DNA from 4 places in the Streptomyces sp. NPDC037288 genome. Region 1 is predicted to be linked to each of the others. Evidence: riboswitches for the same ligand, from Rfam matches in the RefSeq annotation. Region 1 holds a riboswitch; each other region holds the start of a gene.
The links. A riboswitch is a leader RNA that binds a small molecule or an ion and turns the genes downstream of it on or off. The one in region 1 is predicted to bind cobalamin.

Region 1 (4,189 bases):
GGCTGCCTTCGACGCGTACGCCGCCCGGCACCTGGGCCCGTCCCATGCGCTGCACCGCACCGAGCACGCCGAGAACGACTATCCCCTCCTGCCCGTCCGCACCGGGGAGGACGTCCGGGTCTGGTTCGGCCCGGCCGGGCCACCACCCTGGCCGGTACGGACGCTTCGGCTGGAACCCGTGACGACGTAGCGGGGCGTCGGCTCGCAAGCGCTCGGCACAGGGGCCGTACCCGGGGGGCGATGTCGACGGTGTTGCGACCCAGCGAGTAGGCGAGCACTCGCGCATGAGCCGGCCGGCTGGTGGTCCGGGGCGCCCGGAGGCCGGCCGCTGGTCAGTGCCGATCGCGTGCGTCGCGGACGTGGGTACACTGCTGAACCCCCCTGCCCAGCGGGCCTCCGATCCAGTCCCGCCCCCTGACAACAGCAGCCGGAGCGACCGCTTGACCAGCCGAGTTCTTCTCGTCTCCCCCGCCATGAGCGCGTCGCTGCGGCAGACGCGGTTCGACGACGGCGGCTCGCTCGACGACGGCGGCGCGGCGCGGGCCCGGGCGGCGGCCGGGTCGCTGCCCGCCGCGGGGCGTGTGTCCGTCTCCCCCAGCACGCGCTGCCGGGAGACGGCCACGGCGCTGGGCCTCGACGGGGTGCCGGTGCCGGAGCTGGCGGGGCTCGACGTGGGCCGCTGGCGGGGCCGCACCCTTCAGGAGGTGGGGGCGGCCGAGCCGGAGGCGGTGGGCCGCTGGCTCACCGACCCCGGCTGCGCACCGCATGGGGGTGAGTCCGTGCAGGACCTGTGCGCAAGGGTCGCGCGGTGGCTGGCCGACGCGCAGGCCGTGGAGGAGCGTGCGGTCGCCGTCGTCGAGCCGGAGGTGGTGCGGGCGGCCGTCGTCGACGCGCTGGGGATGTCCGCCACGGTGTTCTGGCGCCTCGACGTGCCGCCGCTGAGCGTGACCGAACTCAGTGGCCGGGCCGGGCGCTGGAACCTGCGGCTGGGGCGTCCGCCTGCCGCTCCGGACGCCGATTAGGCGCCGCCGGCCGGCGGTTCACGCTGCCGAGTCCCGGTGACGGCGCAGCAGGGCCGTTATCGCGCAGCGCAGGCAGGTGCCGTCGGCGCTCGGCTCCGTGGCTTCGCGGTCGGGGCATGTCGGCGGCGCCGGGTGGGACCGTCCCCGGCAGCCGTCCCCGGAGGCCGCTATCAGGGTTTCCAAGTCGTGCAGGAGCTGCTCGGTGCGCTTGGCCTGCTGGGCGAGTACCCGCACGCGGGCGCTCTGGCCGCCTGTCTGCCGTCGGCTGGCAACCAGTTGCTCGTATTCCCGCAGGGTGAGGGCGACCGCGTCGCGGCCACCGAAGGTGATGTGGCGGGGCTGTGGGGCTCTGGCCACTCGGTTCCTCCACTCCTCACCGAGGTGATCCGCGGCCGGTCCGCCGGATTCCGTGCCCTGCCGGTGGTCCCGTGCGCGTCGGTGTCCGGAGAACGCCGGAGGGCCCCCGGATGGTTCCGAAGGGCCCTCTGTTGTCCGGAAGGGGTCAGTGCGCGGCCGGAACCGCTCGCCCGCTCCCGGCCGTCGCCGGCTCGGGCTTCAGCAGGCGCTCGGCCAGCTCGCCGAAGAGGAGGCCGAATCCACCCCACAGAGTGGTCTGGATCGCCAGTGCCGAGAGCCGGAACCGCCACAGGAGGGTGGCCGGGAAGCCCTTGGGCACCTCGTTGACGACGGGCAGGAACTGGTAGGCCAGCCCGATCACGACGGCGAACGCGGCCACCGCGACGACCGTCGCCCACCAGGTGCCCAGGCGGGGAGCCAGGCGCTTGCCCAGGAGAGTGGCGGCGATCGCCAGCAGGACGCTGAGCAGCATCATCAGGAAGTACAGCGTGGTCCGCTTGCCGATGGTGTCGGCGTTGCCCACCGACGGCGGGTTGGCCGGGTACTTCAGGAACGGCACGACGTACACGGCGAGCAGGGCGCAGCCCGACAGCAGCAGTGCCGTGGCGCGCGGGCTGAAGCGGCCCACGCGGCCCAGGGCGAAGCAGAAGGCGAGCGCGGCGATGCCGCCGAAGGCGACGCCGTAGACGAGGACTCCCGTGGCGAGGCCGGCGGTGGACTGCAGGGAACGGGAGACGACCTCCATCTCGTGTTCATGGGAGTGGGCTTCCTCGAAGCTGATCGCCTTGTCGACGCTCGGCTCACCGAGGACGTACGCCACGACGAGGGCGAGCACGCCGGCCGCCAGGCCGGCGAGCATGCCCCGTACGAGGAGGTTCCGTACCGTTGCGGAGTTCATGGGTGTGCGGTGTCCCCTTGCCTCAGTGGCAGGGGAAACCGAGCAGGTGGCGGGCGTCGTGCACCCACTCGTGGACGTCGGTGCCGTTGAGCACGGAGGTGGCGCCCTGCTCGGCGCCGACGAAGTAGAGCAGGATCAGCATCAGGATGCCGAAGAAGACCGCCCAGGGAGCAATCGCCTTCAGCGGCAGCGTGGCGGGAACGACGGGGGTGGTGGCTGTCGGCTGGGCGACGGTCTGCGCCATGGCAGAACCTCCTCTGGGAGTTCGCGTCCCATCTCGGTGGTGCACAGGACGACGGCCACGGGTCTGACTCACGGGATGCCGCGGGGGCGTCTCGCATACAGTGGCGCGACCGTGCCGGATTCCCACCGGCTTCCGTCTCGCCGTCGTCGATATCGGACCGACCGTACCGCGTGTCGCGCGCACGGCCAAGACCGCCTCCGGCCGCCGTGATCTTTCCCTCTCACCAGGCGTGACGGTGCGAGGCCGGTGGGACGGCGGCGCGGGCGGGGTCCAACCCGACGGTCGCGGGCCGAAGTTGTGCGCGGAGTGCGCGTCGGCAGCTCGCCCCGCACGGTGGCGTCCTGCGCCGGCTCGGTGCCGAACCGGACCCCCGGGTCAACGGGGATCCGCACGGCGCCGCGGCGGTGTGAAGGTGTACAGGTCGAGGATGTCCGGCTGGGGAGCGACGCCCGGGCCGCCCGCCCGCACCCAGGTCACGATGTCCTCGGTCGCGTCCGGATCGTTGACGAGTCCGAGCCAGACCGGCCGCGCACCGGCGGCCCGGCCCGCCGTGGACGGCTGTACGACGATGACGTTGGCCTGGTCGCACACGTCGAGGCAGTCGGAGATCCGCACCGGCATCTCCGCCCTCAGCCGTGCGGTCTGCGCCATGTGATCGACCCCGGGCACCTTGGGACTGCCGCAGCAGCAGTCCCGGCACACGACGACCCGGCACGGTGCTGCCGCGCTTCCCGTCACAGCGCCGCCGGACGCCTCTCGCGTCGGCCTCTCGGACACGCCCATGCCACTCCCCTCCCGGGGAGATCCGCCCCGGAGTGCGTCGAGGAGGCGACCGCGTGAGTCTCTGGCTCCCGGGTCGTCGCCCGCCCGGCCTGCCCCCCCCGGGGGGAGGCCTGCCGGAACTCGCTCACCGGTCACAGTGGCGGGACCGCGCCGGATTCACACCGGCTTCCTCGGACCGCCGTCGCCCTATGTCGCCGGTCATCATGCCATCACCGGGCGGAGCGCCGCGTGTGCCGTCACCGCCCGCGCCCTTCGAGGCGCGGTGGGGGCAAGCGACTGGGCTACCGCTGCACGCTGCCCGCGGGGCGCCGGCCGGCCCGGTGGCCCGTGCGGCGTATGTGGGGGATCAGGGCCGGGACTTCGGCGCGGTAGGCGTCGTAGGCGGCGCCGAACTGCCGGGCCATCAGGCCGTCCTCGGTCCTGACCCGGTGCAGCAGCCAGGGGACGGCGACCACCAGGAACGCCACCCAGACGCCGAAACCGCAGGCCAGCATGGAACCGGTGACCAAGCCGAGCAGCCCGGTGTAGATGGGGTGCCGGACCAGCCGGTAGGGCCCGTCCGTCCGGAGCTCGTGGTGCTCCCGGACCGTCGGCACACTGGCCCACATCGTGCCCAGCACCCAGCGGGCCCACAGCAGCAGGGCGGTCGAGGCGACGGCGAGCAGGACGCCCAGGAGCGCCGGCGCCGGCTGCCAGTACTGCAGCCGGCGCCAGAAGCCCTCGGAGCGCCCGACCAGGGTGAAGAAGACGGCGACGCCCGCGCTCAGCAGCAGCCGGCGCGGCAGTGTGCGGCGCAGTCCGCGCACCCAGCCGCGCAGTCCGGACCGGCTCTTCACACCGAAGTAGACAGCGCCCGCGACCCAGGCCGCGACGAAGACGAGGACG
Region 2 (4,189 bases), on a different contig from region 1:
TCGGCGTCTTCGTCTTCTTCTTCCTGGCCGTCACGGTCATGGGCTTCCTCGCCGCACGCTGGCGCAGGGCCGAGAACGAGCACTCCCTGGACGAATGGGGCCTGGGCGGACGGTCGTTCGGCACCTGGATCACGTGGTTCCTGCTCGGCGGCGACCTGTACACGGCATACACCTTCGTGGCCGTACCGGCGGCGATCTACGCGGCGGGCGCGTCCGGCTTCTTCGCGGTGCCGTACACGATCCTGATCTACCCGCTGATCTTCACCTTCCTGCCGCGCCTGTGGTCGGTCAGCCACCGCCACGGCTATGTCACGACCTCCGACTTCGTGCGCGGGCGCTTCGGCTCGAAGGGCCTGTCGCTGGCGGTGGCGCTGACCGGCATCCTGGCGACGATGCCGTACATCGCGCTCCAGCTCGTCGGCATCCAGGCGGTGCTGGACGTGATGGGCGTGGGCGGGGGCAGCAGCACCAACTGGTTCGTACGGGACCTGCCGCTGCTGATCGCCTTCGGCGTGCTGGCGGCGTACACCTACTCCTCCGGCCTGCGCGCTCCGGCCCTGATCGCCTTCGTCAAGGACGCGCTGATCTACGTCGTCATCGCGGTGGCGATCATCTACATCCCGATCAAGCTGGGCGGCTTCGACGACGTCTTCGCCAAGGCGGGCCACGCGTTCAGCCAGGTCAACCCGGCCACCGGCAAGCCGCGCGGCGCGCTCGCGCCGCCGGAAGCGGGCCAGTGGACGTACGCCACCCTGGCGCTGGGCTCGGCGCTCGCGCTCTTCATGTACCCCCACTCGATCACCGCGACCCTGTCCTCCAAGAGCCGCGAGGTGATCCGCCGCAACACCACGATCCTGCCGCTGTACTCCCTGATGCTCGGTCTGCTGGCCCTGCTGGGCTTCATGGCGATCGCGGCCGGCGTCAAGGTCACCAACGGCCAGCTGGCCATCCCCCAGCTGTTCGAGGACATGTTCCCGGACTGGTTCGCGGGTGTGGCCTTCGCGGCGATCGGCATCGGCGCACTCGTGCCGGCGGCCATCATGTCGATCGCGGCGGCGAACCTCTTCACCCGCAACATCTACCGGGACTTCATCAAGCCGGACGCCACGCCCAGGCAGGAGGCCCAGGTCTCCAAGATCGTCTCACTGCTGGTGAAGGTCGGCGCCCTGGTCTTCGTCCTCACCATGGACAAGACGGTCGCGATCAACTTCCAGCTGCTGGGCGGCATCTGGATCCTGCAGACCTTCCCGGCCCTGGTCGGCGGCCTGTTCACCCGCTGGTTCCACCGCTGGGCGCTGCTCGCCGGCTGGGCGGTCGGCATGGTGTACGGCACGGTCGCGGCGTACGGGGTCGCCTCGCCGACCCAGAAGCACTTCGGCGGCTCGGCCAAGGAGATCCCCGGCATCGGGGAGATCGGCTACATCGGACTGACCGCGTTCGTGCTCAACGTCGCCGTGACCGTGGTCCTCACCTTCGTCCTCAAGGCCGTCAAGGCCCCCGAGGGCGTCGACGAGACCAGCCCGGACGACTACACGGCGGACGCGGGCGACCCCGGCGTGCAGGCGGAACTGCCACCGGCGACGGCGGCAAGCGCGCACTAGCCGCACCTCGGCCGGGCGTACGGGCGGCTTTCCGTCCGCGTGTGCGCCCGGCCGTCGCGTCCCGGAACCGGTCCGGTGCCCAGCCGGGCCCTGCACCTCGGGAGTTGACCCTCCGAAGCCGAGCCGACACAACATCTGGGGGTGACACGACAGCACGGCACTAGATGTATGCTCATCCTCGCTGTCGTCGCAGGGGAATCCGGTGCGAATCCGGAACTGTCCCGCAACGGTGTACTTGTGCATGTCCGTTCCCGTGAACGCCGTGCACAGGAGTCAGTCCGAGGACCTGTCGACAGCGCACCCGGCCGTCCGGCCGGTGTGCCCTGAGACGTCCGGGCCTCGCGGAGTGGGCCGGTGGACGCGACGCCGTGTGCGCTCGTGGCTGCCCCCTGCCCTCCGCAAGGCCCCCGTGCCGAGCGAGGGAGAGCCCCACGTGACCATCGCGCCAGCAGATCCGGCTTCAGCCAGCGGCCTGGAGACCGACGGTCCCGGTACCGCGCTGCTGCGGACCCTGACCGAGCTGACCGCCGACCTCCCCGACGCCGACCCCGGCCGGGTCGCCGCCGCCGCGCTGCGCGGCCGGTCGGCGCGCGCCGACGAGGCGGAGTTGCGCGAGCTGGCCACGGAGGCCGCCGCCGGGCTCATCTCCGAGGACCCCGCCTACTCCAGGCTGGCCGCCCGGCTGCTGACCCTCACCATCCGCGCCGAGGCGGCCTCGCAGGGCGTGACGTCCTTCACCGGGTCCGTGGCCGTGGGGCACCGCGAGGGGCTCATCGCCGACCGGACCGCCGAGTTCGCGCGGCTGCACGCCGAGCGGCTGGACGCGCTCGTCGACACCGGCGCCGACGACCGCTTCGGCTACTTCGGGCTGCGCACGCTGCACAGCCGCTACCTGCTGCGGCACCCGATCACCCGCAAGGTCATCGAGACCCCCCAGCACTTCATGCTGCGGGTCGCCGCAGGCCTCGCCGAGGACGACAGCGTCCGCTCCGTGGACGAAGTCGCCGGGCTCTACGGGCTCATGAGCCGCCTCGACTACCTGCCGTCCTCCCCCACCCTCTTCAACTCCGGCACCCGGCACCCCCAGATGTCGTCCTGCTACCTCCTCGACTCCCCGCTGGACGAGCTGGACTCCATCTACGACCGCTACCACCAGGTGGCCCGGCTCTCCAAGCACGCCGGCGGCATCGGTCTGTCGTACTCCCGGATCCGCAGCCGCGGTTCGCTGATCCGCGGCACCAACGGGCACTCCAACGGCATCGTGCCGTTCCTGAAGACCCTGGACGCCTCGGTGGCGGCCGTGAACCAGGGCGGCCGGCGCAAGGGGGCCGCGGCCGTCTACCTGGAGACCTGGCACTCCGACATCGAGGAGTTCCTGGAGCTGCGGGACAACACCGGTGAGGACGCCCGCCGTACGCACAACCTGAACCTCGCGCACTGGATCCCGGACGAGTTCATGCGCCGGGTCAACGCCGACGCGCAGTGGTCGCTGTTCTCCCCGGCGGACGTGCCGGAGCTGGTGGACCTGTGGGGCGAGGAGTTCGACGCCGCCTACCGCAAGGCCGAGGACGCGGGCCTGGCGAAGAGGACGATCCCGGCCCGTGAGCTGTACGGCCGGATGATGCGCACCCTCGCGCAGACCGGCAACGGCTGGATGACCTTCAAGGACGCGGCCAACCGCACCGCCAACCAGACGGCCCTGCCCGGTCACGTCGTCCACTCCTCCAACCTCTGCACGGAGATCCTGGAGGTCACGGACGACGGCGAGACGGCGGTCTGCAACCTGGGCTCGGTCAACCTCGGTGCGTTCGTGAGCAACGGGGACATCGACTGGGAGCGCCTCGACGAGACGGTCCGCACGGCCGTCACCTTCCTCGACCGCGTGGTCGACATCAACTTCTACCCGACCGAGCAGGCGGGCCGGTCGAACGCCAAGTGGCGGCCCGTCGGCCTCGGTGCCATGGGTCTGCAGGACGTGTTCTTCAAGCTGCGCCTGCCGTTCGACTCGCCGGAGGCCAAGGCCCTGTCCACGCGGATCGCCGAGCGCGTCATGCTCGCCGCGTACGAGGCCTCCGCCGACCTCGCCGAGCGGAGCGGCCCGCTGCCGGCCTGGGAGAAGACCCGTACCGCCCAGGGTGTCCTGCACCCCGACCACTACGACGCCGAGCTCACCTGGCCCGAGCGCTGGGCGGCCCTGCGCGAGCGGATCGCGGCCGTCGGCATGCGCAACTCGCTCCTCCTCGCGATCGCGCCCACCGCCACCATCGCCTCCATCGCGGGCGTGTACGAGTGCATCGAGCCGCAGGTGTCGAACCTGTTCAAGCGCGAGACGCTGTCCGGTGAGTTCCTGCAGGTCAACTCGTACCTGGTGAAGGATCTGAAGGAGCTCGGCGTCTGGGACGCGCGGACCCGTGAGGCGCTGCGCGACTCCAACGGCTCCGTGCAGGACTTCGCCTGGATCCCGGCCGACGTACGGGCCCTGTACCGCACGGCGTGGGAGATCCCGCAGCGCGGCCTGATCGACATGGCGGCGGCGCGGACCCCGTTCCTCGACCAGGCGCAGTCGCTCAACCTCTTCCTGGAGACGC
Region 3 (4,189 bases), on a different contig from region 1:
GTCGATCGCGGGCGCGGTGCCGCCGGACAGCAGCCAGGCCGCCGGGTCGGTGCCGGGCGGCAGCACCAGGCGGGAGGCGTGCCGTACGACGTCGTGGTTGGACAGCACCCAGGTGGCGGAGGCGCCGGCGGCCCGGGCGGTGGCGAGGGAGTCGGTGATGACCTGCCGGAGCTCCTCCGCGTCCCACCCGGTCTCCAGGTACTCGAAGTTGAAGGCCTGGCCGAGTTCGTCGGGGCGGGCGTACAGGGCGCGGCGGGCGCCCGGGACCCAGGCCTCGGCGACGGCGGTGCGCGGCGGGCTGTAGGCGTCGAGGATCTTGCGCCAGTCGCGGTAGATCTCGTGGACCTCGTCGCGGTCCCAGTACGGGTGGCTGCCCGGCGGGACGCGCGGCAGGGCCGTCTCGCCGGTGGCGCCGATGTCTCCGACGTCCCGCAGCGGCTCGGTGAGGTCCTTGGCGAGGCCGTGGGCGACGTCGACGCGGAAGCCGTCGACGCCCCGGTCGGACCAGAAGCGCAGGGTGGTGCGGAAGTCGGCGCGGACCTCCTCGTTGTCCCAGTTGAGGTCGGGCTGTTCGGGGGCGAAGAGGTGGAGGTACCACTCGCCGTCCGGGACGCGCTGCCAGGCGCTTCCGCCGAACACGGACTGCCAGTCGGTGGGCGGCCGTTCGCCGTGCGCGCCCCGGCCGGGCCGGAAGACGTAGCGGTCGCGGGCCGGGGAGCCGGGGGCGGAGCGCAGGGCCTGCTGGAACCAGGGGTGCTGGTGCGAGGTGTGGTTGGGGACGATGTCGACGACGACCTTCAGGCCGAGCCGGTGGGCCTCGCCGACCAGGGCGTCGAAGTCGCCCAGGGTGCCGAGGCGGGGGTCGACGTCCCGGTGGTCGGCGACGTCGTAGCCGCCGTCGGCCAGCTCCGACGGGTAGAACGGGCTCAGCCACAGGGCGTCGACACCGAGGCCGGCGAGGTGGCTCAGGCGCTGGGTGATGCCGCGCAGGTCGCCGAGGCCGTCGCCGTCCGCGTCGGCGAAGCTGCGGGGGTAGACCTGGTAGATGACGGCCTGGCGCCACCAGTCGGGGTTCTTGGAGGAGAGGTCCAAGGAGCGGTCTGCCATAGGGGCCATACGGGATCCCTTCGGGGAGGACGACAGTACAGATCTGTCCACATGACCCGGAAAGGGAACCTTCGCAAGGACGCGCGGGGGAGCGTGTCAGCAGTGGTCCAGCACCGCGCGCACCTCGGCGTCCACCACGCGGTACCGCACCACCCGCCCCTCCTTCTCCCCGGCCACGACGCCCGCCGCCCGCAGCAGCCGCAGGGCCTGGGAGACGGCGGGATCGTTCATTCCGGTGGCCACGGCCAGGTCGGAGACGGCGAGCGGGCCGGTGCGGTGCAGGGCGAGGAGCAGGGCGAGCCGGTTGGCGTCGGCCAGCAGCGAGAAGCGGCCGGCCCAGGCGCGCACCCGGTCCGCGTCACCGATGGCGGCGATCGCCTCGCACACCCGGTGACCGTCGATGGTGCGCCGGTCGGCTCGGTCGGCAGGCACGAGATGCATGGCGCCATCCTCGCAGGCGGCTCTGTGATCTTGCATACCTGCACGGGTGCGCAGCTATGCAGTGCCCGGCTCGCACCCGTACGGTGGGCGGGCCGTGGTGCTCGGGAAGTCGATGAGAACTCGACGCGGCCCTCGCCACTGTGATCGGGGAGTTCTCGTCCCGTCCGGCAGCAGCCGGGCCACTGGTCGGTCGTACGACTGGGAAGGCAGGGACGGCGGACGCACGACCCCCCAAGCCAGGAGACCGGCCACGGCACTTCGAAGTGATCCACGAGGTGCTGGAGCGTTCAACCCGATGGCCGATGCTGCTTCCTTCCGCTGGCGGCGCGAGGACACCCTGAAGACGGCGGGACTGCTGGCGGTGATCGTCGCCCTGCACGTCGTCGCCTTCGGGATCCTCTTCCTGCTGGTCGTACCCGAGCACTACAGGGTCGGTACCGACGCCTTCGGGATCGGGCTCGGCGTCACCGCCTACACCCTCGGGATGCGGCACGCGTTCGACGCCGACCACATCGCCGCGATCGACAACACCACGCGCAAGCTGATGGCCGACGGCAAGCGGCCGGTGTCGGTGGGGTTCTGGTTCGCGCTGGGGCACTCCAGCGTGGTGGTCGTCCTCGCGGTGCTGATCGCCGGCGGCACCCGGCTCGCCGGCAAGGTGATGGACGAGCACTCACGCACCCACCAGGTGCTGGGCTTCCTCGGGACGACGATCTCCGGCACGTTCCTGTACCTCATCGCGGCCCTGAACCTGGTCGCCCTGGTGGGCATCCTCAGGGTCTTCCGGGCGATGCGCGCCGGGGCGTACGACGAGCGGGAGCTCGAACAGCACCTGGACGCACGCGGTTTCATGAACCGGATCCTCGGCCGCCTCACCAAATCGATCAGCCGGCCCGGCCAGATGTTCCCGCTCGGCTTCCTGTTCGGGCTCGGCTTCGACACGGCCACCGAGGTCACGCTGATGGTGATGGCCGGTTCGGGCGCGGCGGCCGGTCTGCCCTGGTACGCGGTCCTCTGCCTGCCGCTGCTGTTCGCCGCCGGCATGAGCCTGTTCGACACCCTCGACGGCACCTTCATGAACTTCGCCTACCAGTGGGCGTTCTCCAACCCCGTCCGCAAGGTCTTCTACAACCTCGCCATCACCGGCCTGTCCATCGCGGTCGCCTTCTTCATCGGCACGATCGAGCTGGTCGGCGTCCTGCACGAGAAGTTCGGCCTGCACGACGGCGTCACGGGCTGGATCGCCGGACTCGACCTGGACAACGTCGGCTACCTCATCGTCGGCCTGTTCGTGGTGGTGTGGGCGGCGGCACTGTCCTACTGGCGCCTCGCCAAGGTGGAGGAACGCTGGACGGCGAAGCCCGCCGCCGCCGACTAGCACCACTGCGTGCCGAGGCGGGACGCCCGCCCGTGGCTCAGGTGCCGGACGGTGGCGGTCACCGTCGCCTTCCACCGCCCCGATATCGCGAGTGATCTGGCCGTCCACCGCCGCAAGTCCGGGCTGCCACCGCCGCATCCTGGTCGTCGAGGCCGACGACAATCGTCTGCCCGCGGTCCGCCTCGGCTAGCGCTCCACGGTCTGCAGGTACAGCTTGACGTACCGGTCCACGTCCACCTGCAACGCCACGTCCACCAGGGCCTGTTCGCGCCTGCCCTCGTGGATCTCGGACTCGCCGGGGCGGGGGCGGCGGTCGACGATCGTCTGGCCCCGGGCCGGGCCGGGCGCCAGGGAGACCTCGACGGGCAGGAGCCGGGTGGTGATGCCGTCCGGGTCGGCGACCGCGCACACCGCGCCCGCGTCGCCGAGGCCGCCCGCCTCCTCCGCCTCCGGGGCCTCTCCCTGCGTGGTCGGCCGGTGCGCGAGGAGTTCGCCGGCCAGCCGGGTGCCGGGGTCGCTGCTCGCGCGCAGCCGGTGGACGTCCGGGGCGTCCACCACGACCTGCATGAACACGTCCAGGCCGTACATGGTGATCGGCACGCCGGCCGTGAGCAGGATCGCCGCCGCCTCCGGGTCGTGCCAGACGTTGAACTCGGCGACCGGCGTGGCGTTCCCGACGGCCACCGCGCCGCCCATGAAGACGATCCGCTCGATGTTGCGGGTCACCTCGGGGTGGCTGCGCAGCAGCAGAGCGATGTTCGTCAGCGGTGCGGTGGGGATGAGGGTGACCGGGCGGGGGGAGGCGAGGATCTCGCGGCGCAGGAGGGCGACCGCGTCCAGGTCGGCGGGGCGGCGGGCCGGTGCGGGCAGGCCGAGGTCGCCCATGCCGTCCGAGCCGTGCACATGCCGGGCCGAGCGGGCGGGTTCGATCAGCGGGCGTTCGGCGCCCCGGCCCACCGGGATGTCCGGGGCGCCCGCCTGCTCCAGCACGGTCAGGGTGTTGCGGACCACGCCGTCGACGTCCGTGTTCCCGGCCACGCAGGTCACCGCCCGCAGGTCCAGGCCGGGGTGGCGTACGGCGAGCAGCAGGGCCAGGGCGTCGTCGACGCCGGTGTCGCAGTCGATGATCACGGGGATGGGCTGACCGGTCACAGCGGCCTCCTTCGTCGTACCGACGCTCAAACCCTAGATCAGCGCACGGCGATCAGCCCTACGGCGATCAGTCGCACAGCCGTCGGTCCACCGGCGATCAGTCCCACAGCC
Region 4 (4,189 bases), on a different contig from region 1:
ACGCGCTCGCCGAGGGCCTCTCCGGCCGGGCGGGTGAGGGTCTTCTCGCGGGCGAACCGCACCCGCACGGGCAGCACGCCGAGCCCGTCGACCGCGCCGGCCCGCGACTCGACCTCGTCCTCGATGTGCTCGCCGAGGATCTGGAAGCCGCCGCAGATGCCGAGGATCGGGCGTGCTTCGGCGGCCCGCCGGACCAGCGCGTCCGCGAGGCCCCGCTCGCGCAGCCACTCCAGTGCCCGCACGGTCCCGCGGGTGCCCGGGACCACCACGAGATCGGCGTCCGCCAGCTCCTCCGGCCGGTCCACGAACCGCACCACGACACCGGGTTCGGCGGCCAGCGCGTCCACGTCGGTGAAGTTGGACATCAGCGGGATCGCGCAGACGGCGACGCGCAGCACGTCCTCGCCGACCGGGGGAGCGACGGAGGACTCCCGGACGGTGCCGCGCAGCGACACCCGCAGTCCGTCCTCCTCGTCGATGCCGAGCCCGTGCCGGAAGGGCAGCACGCCGTAGGTGTGCCGCCCGGTGAGCCCGTGCAGCATCTCCAGGCCCGGCTCCAGCAGGGAGACATCGCCCCGGAACTTGTTCACCAGGAACCCGGCGACCAGCTCCTGGTCCTCGGGCGAGAGCAGGGCGACGGTCCCGAAGAAGGACGCGAAGACGCCCCCGCGGTCGATGTCGCCCACCACCAGCACCGGCAGGCGTGCCTGGCGGGCGATCCCCATGTTCACGATGTCGGTCCGGCGCAGATTGATCTCGGCCGGGCTGCCCGCACCCTCACAGATCACCGCGTCATACGTGCCCCGCAACTCGGCCAGACAGTCCAGTACCGTGCCGAGGAGCTTCTGCTGGCGCCCCCCGTGGTACCCGCGCGCGCTCAGCTCGCCCACCGGCTTGCCCAGCAGCACGACCTGGCTGCTCCGTTCGCCGCCCGGCTTGAGCAGCACCGGGTTCATCAGCGCGGTCGGCTCGATCCGGCAGGCCTGGGCCTGCATGGCCTGGGCCCGCCCGATCTCCGCGCCCTCCCGGGTCACGAAGGAGTTGAGCGACATGTTCTGCGCCTTGAACGGCGCGACCTTCACGCCCTGGCGCACCAGCCACCGGCAGATCCCGGCCGTCACGACGCTCTTGCCGGCGTCGGAGGTGGTGCCGGCGACGAGGAGACCCCCGCTCACTTGCCACGTCCCTTCAGGCTTTTGACGAGGTGGCGCGCGGCGACCGTGGTGCCGAGCGCGAGCAGGCCGACGCGGCGGGAGAGCCGTACGGCCCGGTCGATGTCGGTGACCCGGACGGCCCGTCCGGTGTCCCCGTTCAGCACCGGCCGGTGTTCGACCCGGCCGCTGTAGGAGAGCGTGCCGCCCAGGCGTACGCCGAGGGCGCCCGCGAAGGAGGCCTCCACGGGCCCGGCGTTGGGGCTCGGATGCCGGTGGGCGTCGGCGTTCCAGGCGCGCAGGGCACCGCGCGGGTCGGGTCCGGCCGCGGCGGCGAGTACGGCGGTCAGCCGCGCCCCCGGCCAGCCGGCCAGGTCGTCGAGCCGGGCGGAGGCCCAGCCGTAGCGCCGGTACCGGCGGGACCTGTGACCCACCATCGCGTCCAGGGTGTTGACCGCCCGGAACCCGAGCAGCCCCGGAACCCCGGCCACGGCCCCCCACACCAGCGCCCCCACGACGGCGTCGGAGGTGTTCTCGGCGACCGACTCGACCACCGCCCGGGCGATCCCGTCGGCGTCCAGTGCCTGCGGATCCCGGCCGCACAGATGAGGCAGCCGCGCCCGCGCCGCCTCGACGTCCCCGGCCTCCAGCGCACGCCCGATCGTGCGGGCCTCGCGGGCGAGCGACGTACCGCCGACGACCGCCCAGGTGGCGGCGGCGGTCAGTGCGAGGGAGGCGGTGGGAGAGGGGCGTACGGCGCTTGCGGCCACCGTGCCGAGTGCGACGGCGCCTCCGGCGCACACGACGGTGTGCAGGGCGCCCCAGCCGCGGTGGTCGTGCCACAACGCGCGGTCCACGGCAGCGGCCGCCCGCCCGAACACGGCGACCGGATGTCCACGGCGCGGATCGCCGAGGAGGAGGTCACCGAGAAGGCCGGCGGCGGCGCCGTACGCGTACATGCGATCGGCACCCATCGGCTCAGCCGGCCGTGGGTACAGGAGCGGGCCTGGTGCGGGTCCTTGTCCTTCGGCAGCCGAGCATGGCGATCCGTGTCCTCACTCAGGGTGTCCGCGCCCTGGTTCGACGAGATTCGGCGGTGAGAGTTCCTGGCTCCCGGGGGTTCTTCCCCGGTGACAGTGGCGGGACCGCGCCGGATTCGCACCGGCTTCCTCTCCTGCCGCCGTAGATGGCCTGGGCAGTCCACCACGCGCCCGGAACGGCCGTCAACTTGCCGTTGACCTGCACGGGGAGAGTGTGCCGATCCCCACATCGCGGGGCGTGCGGGGCATGGGAAAGGCCCCCCTTCCGCGGAGAGCGGGAGGGGGGCCTTCGCAGGGTGGGTCAGGGCTTGGCCACGATCAGGTAGATGCCGTACGCCACCGCCGCCGCGCACGCGGCGAAGCAGACGTAGGCGCCGGTGACGGCGAGGCCGGCGGAACCGCCCTGGGCCGCGGCCTTCTCGCGCCGGGCCAGACCGCCCACGCCGAGGGTGAACAGGGCCACCAGGCCCACCGCGAACGCGAGGCTGACGCCGAAGACGGAGCCGAGGGCCGCCCAGTCGATCTTCATGATGCTTCCTTCGGTAACCGGGGTGACCGGGGTCAGACGGTGGCGGCCGGCGGGGCGGCCGGGGTCGCGGGCTCGGCGGCGGCCGGGGAGGCGATCGTCGCCGTCAGGTCGCCGGCGAGCGTGCCCGCCGGGGGCGGGGTCACCGCGGCGATGGCGGTGGTCACCACGCCGGCCGGCTCCTCGGTGTCGGCGGCGACGTTGGTGTGGTCGACGACCTCACGGCGGGAGATCTTCCAGATCGCGGCGCTCGCGGCGACCAGGAAGACGGCGACCGCGGCGGTGCCCCAGTCACCGAGGTCCGTGACGGACTCGGCGCCCGCGCCGACCAGCGCGGCGGCCGGGAGGGTGAGCACCCAGGCGACGGCCATCCGGGTCGCGGTGGACCAGCGGACCACCCCGCCCTTGCGGCCGAGGCCCGCGCCCATCACCGAACCGGAGACGACGTGCGTGGTGGACAGCGAGAAGCCCAGGTGGGACGAGGCCAGGATCGCGGTGGCGGCGCTGGTCTGGGCGGCGAAGCCCTGGCGCGGCTCCAGGTCGGTCAGGCCCGTGCCCATGGTGCGGATGATGCGCCAGCCGCCGATGTAGGTGCCGAGCGCGATGGCCAGGCCGGCCGAGAGGATGACCCAGGTGGGAGGGTTGGAGCCCGGGGCGATGGCGCCGCCCGCGATCAGCGCGAGGGTGATGATGCCCATCGTCTTCTGGGCGTCGTTGGTGCCGTGGGCGAGCGAGACCAGGCCGGCGGAGGCGATCTGGCCGGCGCGGTAGCCCTTGCGGGTGGCCTCGCTCTCGGCCTTGCCACCGATGCCGTAGGAGAAGCGGGTGGCCAGCAGCGACGCCAGGCCCGCCACGACCGGCGCGGCGACCGCGGGCAGCAGCACCTTGGTGACCAGCACGTCGCCGTGCACGGCACCGAAGCCGGCGGAGGCGACGGTGGCGCCGATCAGACCGCCCATCAGGGCGTGCGAGGAACTGGACGGCAGACCCACCAGCCAGGTCAGCAGGTTCCAGAGGATCGCGCCGACCAGGGCGGCGAAGATGACCTCGGGACGGATGCCGGCCTCGTCGACGAGACCCTTGGAGATCGTGTTCGCGACCTCCACGGAGAGGAAGGCGCCGACCAGGTTGAGGGCGGCGGACATGGTTACCGCGATCTTCGGCTTCAGGGCGCCTGTGGAGATGGTGGTGGCCATCGCGTTCGCGGTGTCGTGGAAACCGTTCGTGAAATCAAACGCGAGTGCGGTTACCACCACAATCGCGAGGATCAGCGAGAAGCTTTCCATTTACCCAGGCAATCGTTCGAGGTCATTGGCTGGACGAACGTAGGCAACCTGGGTGAACGGAAGATGAACTGAGGCGGGCGTCGCGGTGTCCGTAGGGAGGGAGTGGTGTTCCGTTCGGCCCCCGCGGCCCAGGCGCCCCATGGCTACCGGCCCCGCGCGAGGGTCCGCAGCCGGCTCGTGGACCCG

Region 2: another riboswitch for cobalamin. It lies ahead of ACZ7GZ_RS22620 (ribonucleoside-diphosphate reductase subunit alpha); the one in region 1 lies ahead of ACZ7GZ_RS14985 (CbtB domain-containing protein).
Region 3: another riboswitch for cobalamin. It lies ahead of nicT (Nickel transporter NicT); the one in region 1 lies ahead of ACZ7GZ_RS14985 (CbtB domain-containing protein).
Region 4: another riboswitch for cobalamin. It lies ahead of ACZ7GZ_RS28275 (cobalamin biosynthesis protein); the one in region 1 lies ahead of ACZ7GZ_RS14985 (CbtB domain-containing protein).

The regions. Positions count from the first base shown of each region.
Region 1 is NZ_JBVJVY010000010.1:134,486-138,674, reverse strand. Features, by position in the region: gene ACZ7GZ_RS15005 (NIPSNAP family protein) at 1-190, shown strand, start outside; gene ACZ7GZ_RS15000 (histidine phosphatase family protein) at 441-1,022, shown strand; gene ACZ7GZ_RS14995 (hypothetical protein) at 1,041-1,379, opposite strand; gene ACZ7GZ_RS14990 (CbtA family protein) at 1,525-2,277, opposite strand; gene ACZ7GZ_RS14985 (CbtB domain-containing protein) at 2,300-2,521, opposite strand; cobalamin riboswitch at 2,559-2,698, opposite strand; gene ACZ7GZ_RS14980 ((2Fe-2S) ferredoxin domain-containing protein) at 2,897-3,304, opposite strand; cobalamin riboswitch at 3,361-3,475, opposite strand; gene ACZ7GZ_RS14975 (methyltransferase family protein) at 3,586-4,189, opposite strand, start outside.
Region 2 is NZ_JBVJVY010000020.1:69,954-74,142, reverse strand. Features, by position in the region: gene mctP (monocarboxylate uptake permease MctP) at 1-1,601, shown strand, start outside; cobalamin riboswitch at 1,770-1,909, shown strand; gene ACZ7GZ_RS22620 (ribonucleoside-diphosphate reductase subunit alpha) at 2,035-4,189, shown strand, end outside.
Region 3 is NZ_JBVJVY010000006.1:231,630-235,818, reverse strand. Features, by position in the region: gene ACZ7GZ_RS10030 (glycoside hydrolase family 13 protein) at 1-1,107, opposite strand, end outside; gene ACZ7GZ_RS10025 (ArsR/SmtB family transcription factor) at 1,204-1,548, opposite strand; cobalamin riboswitch at 1,627-1,815, shown strand; gene nicT (Nickel transporter NicT) at 1,844-2,926, shown strand; gene ACZ7GZ_RS10015 (nucleoside hydrolase) at 3,113-4,078, opposite strand; gene thrS (threonine--tRNA ligase) at 4,176-4,189, opposite strand, start outside.
Region 4 is NZ_JBVJVY010000029.1:54,768-58,956, forward strand. Features, by position in the region: gene ACZ7GZ_RS28270 (cobyric acid synthase) at 1-1,175, opposite strand, end outside; gene ACZ7GZ_RS28275 (cobalamin biosynthesis protein) at 1,172-2,125, opposite strand; cobalamin riboswitch at 2,230-2,371, opposite strand; gene ACZ7GZ_RS28280 (hypothetical protein) at 2,493-2,720, opposite strand; gene ACZ7GZ_RS28285 (inorganic phosphate transporter) at 2,753-4,003, opposite strand; gene ACZ7GZ_RS28290 (lysozyme) at 4,147-4,189, opposite strand, start outside.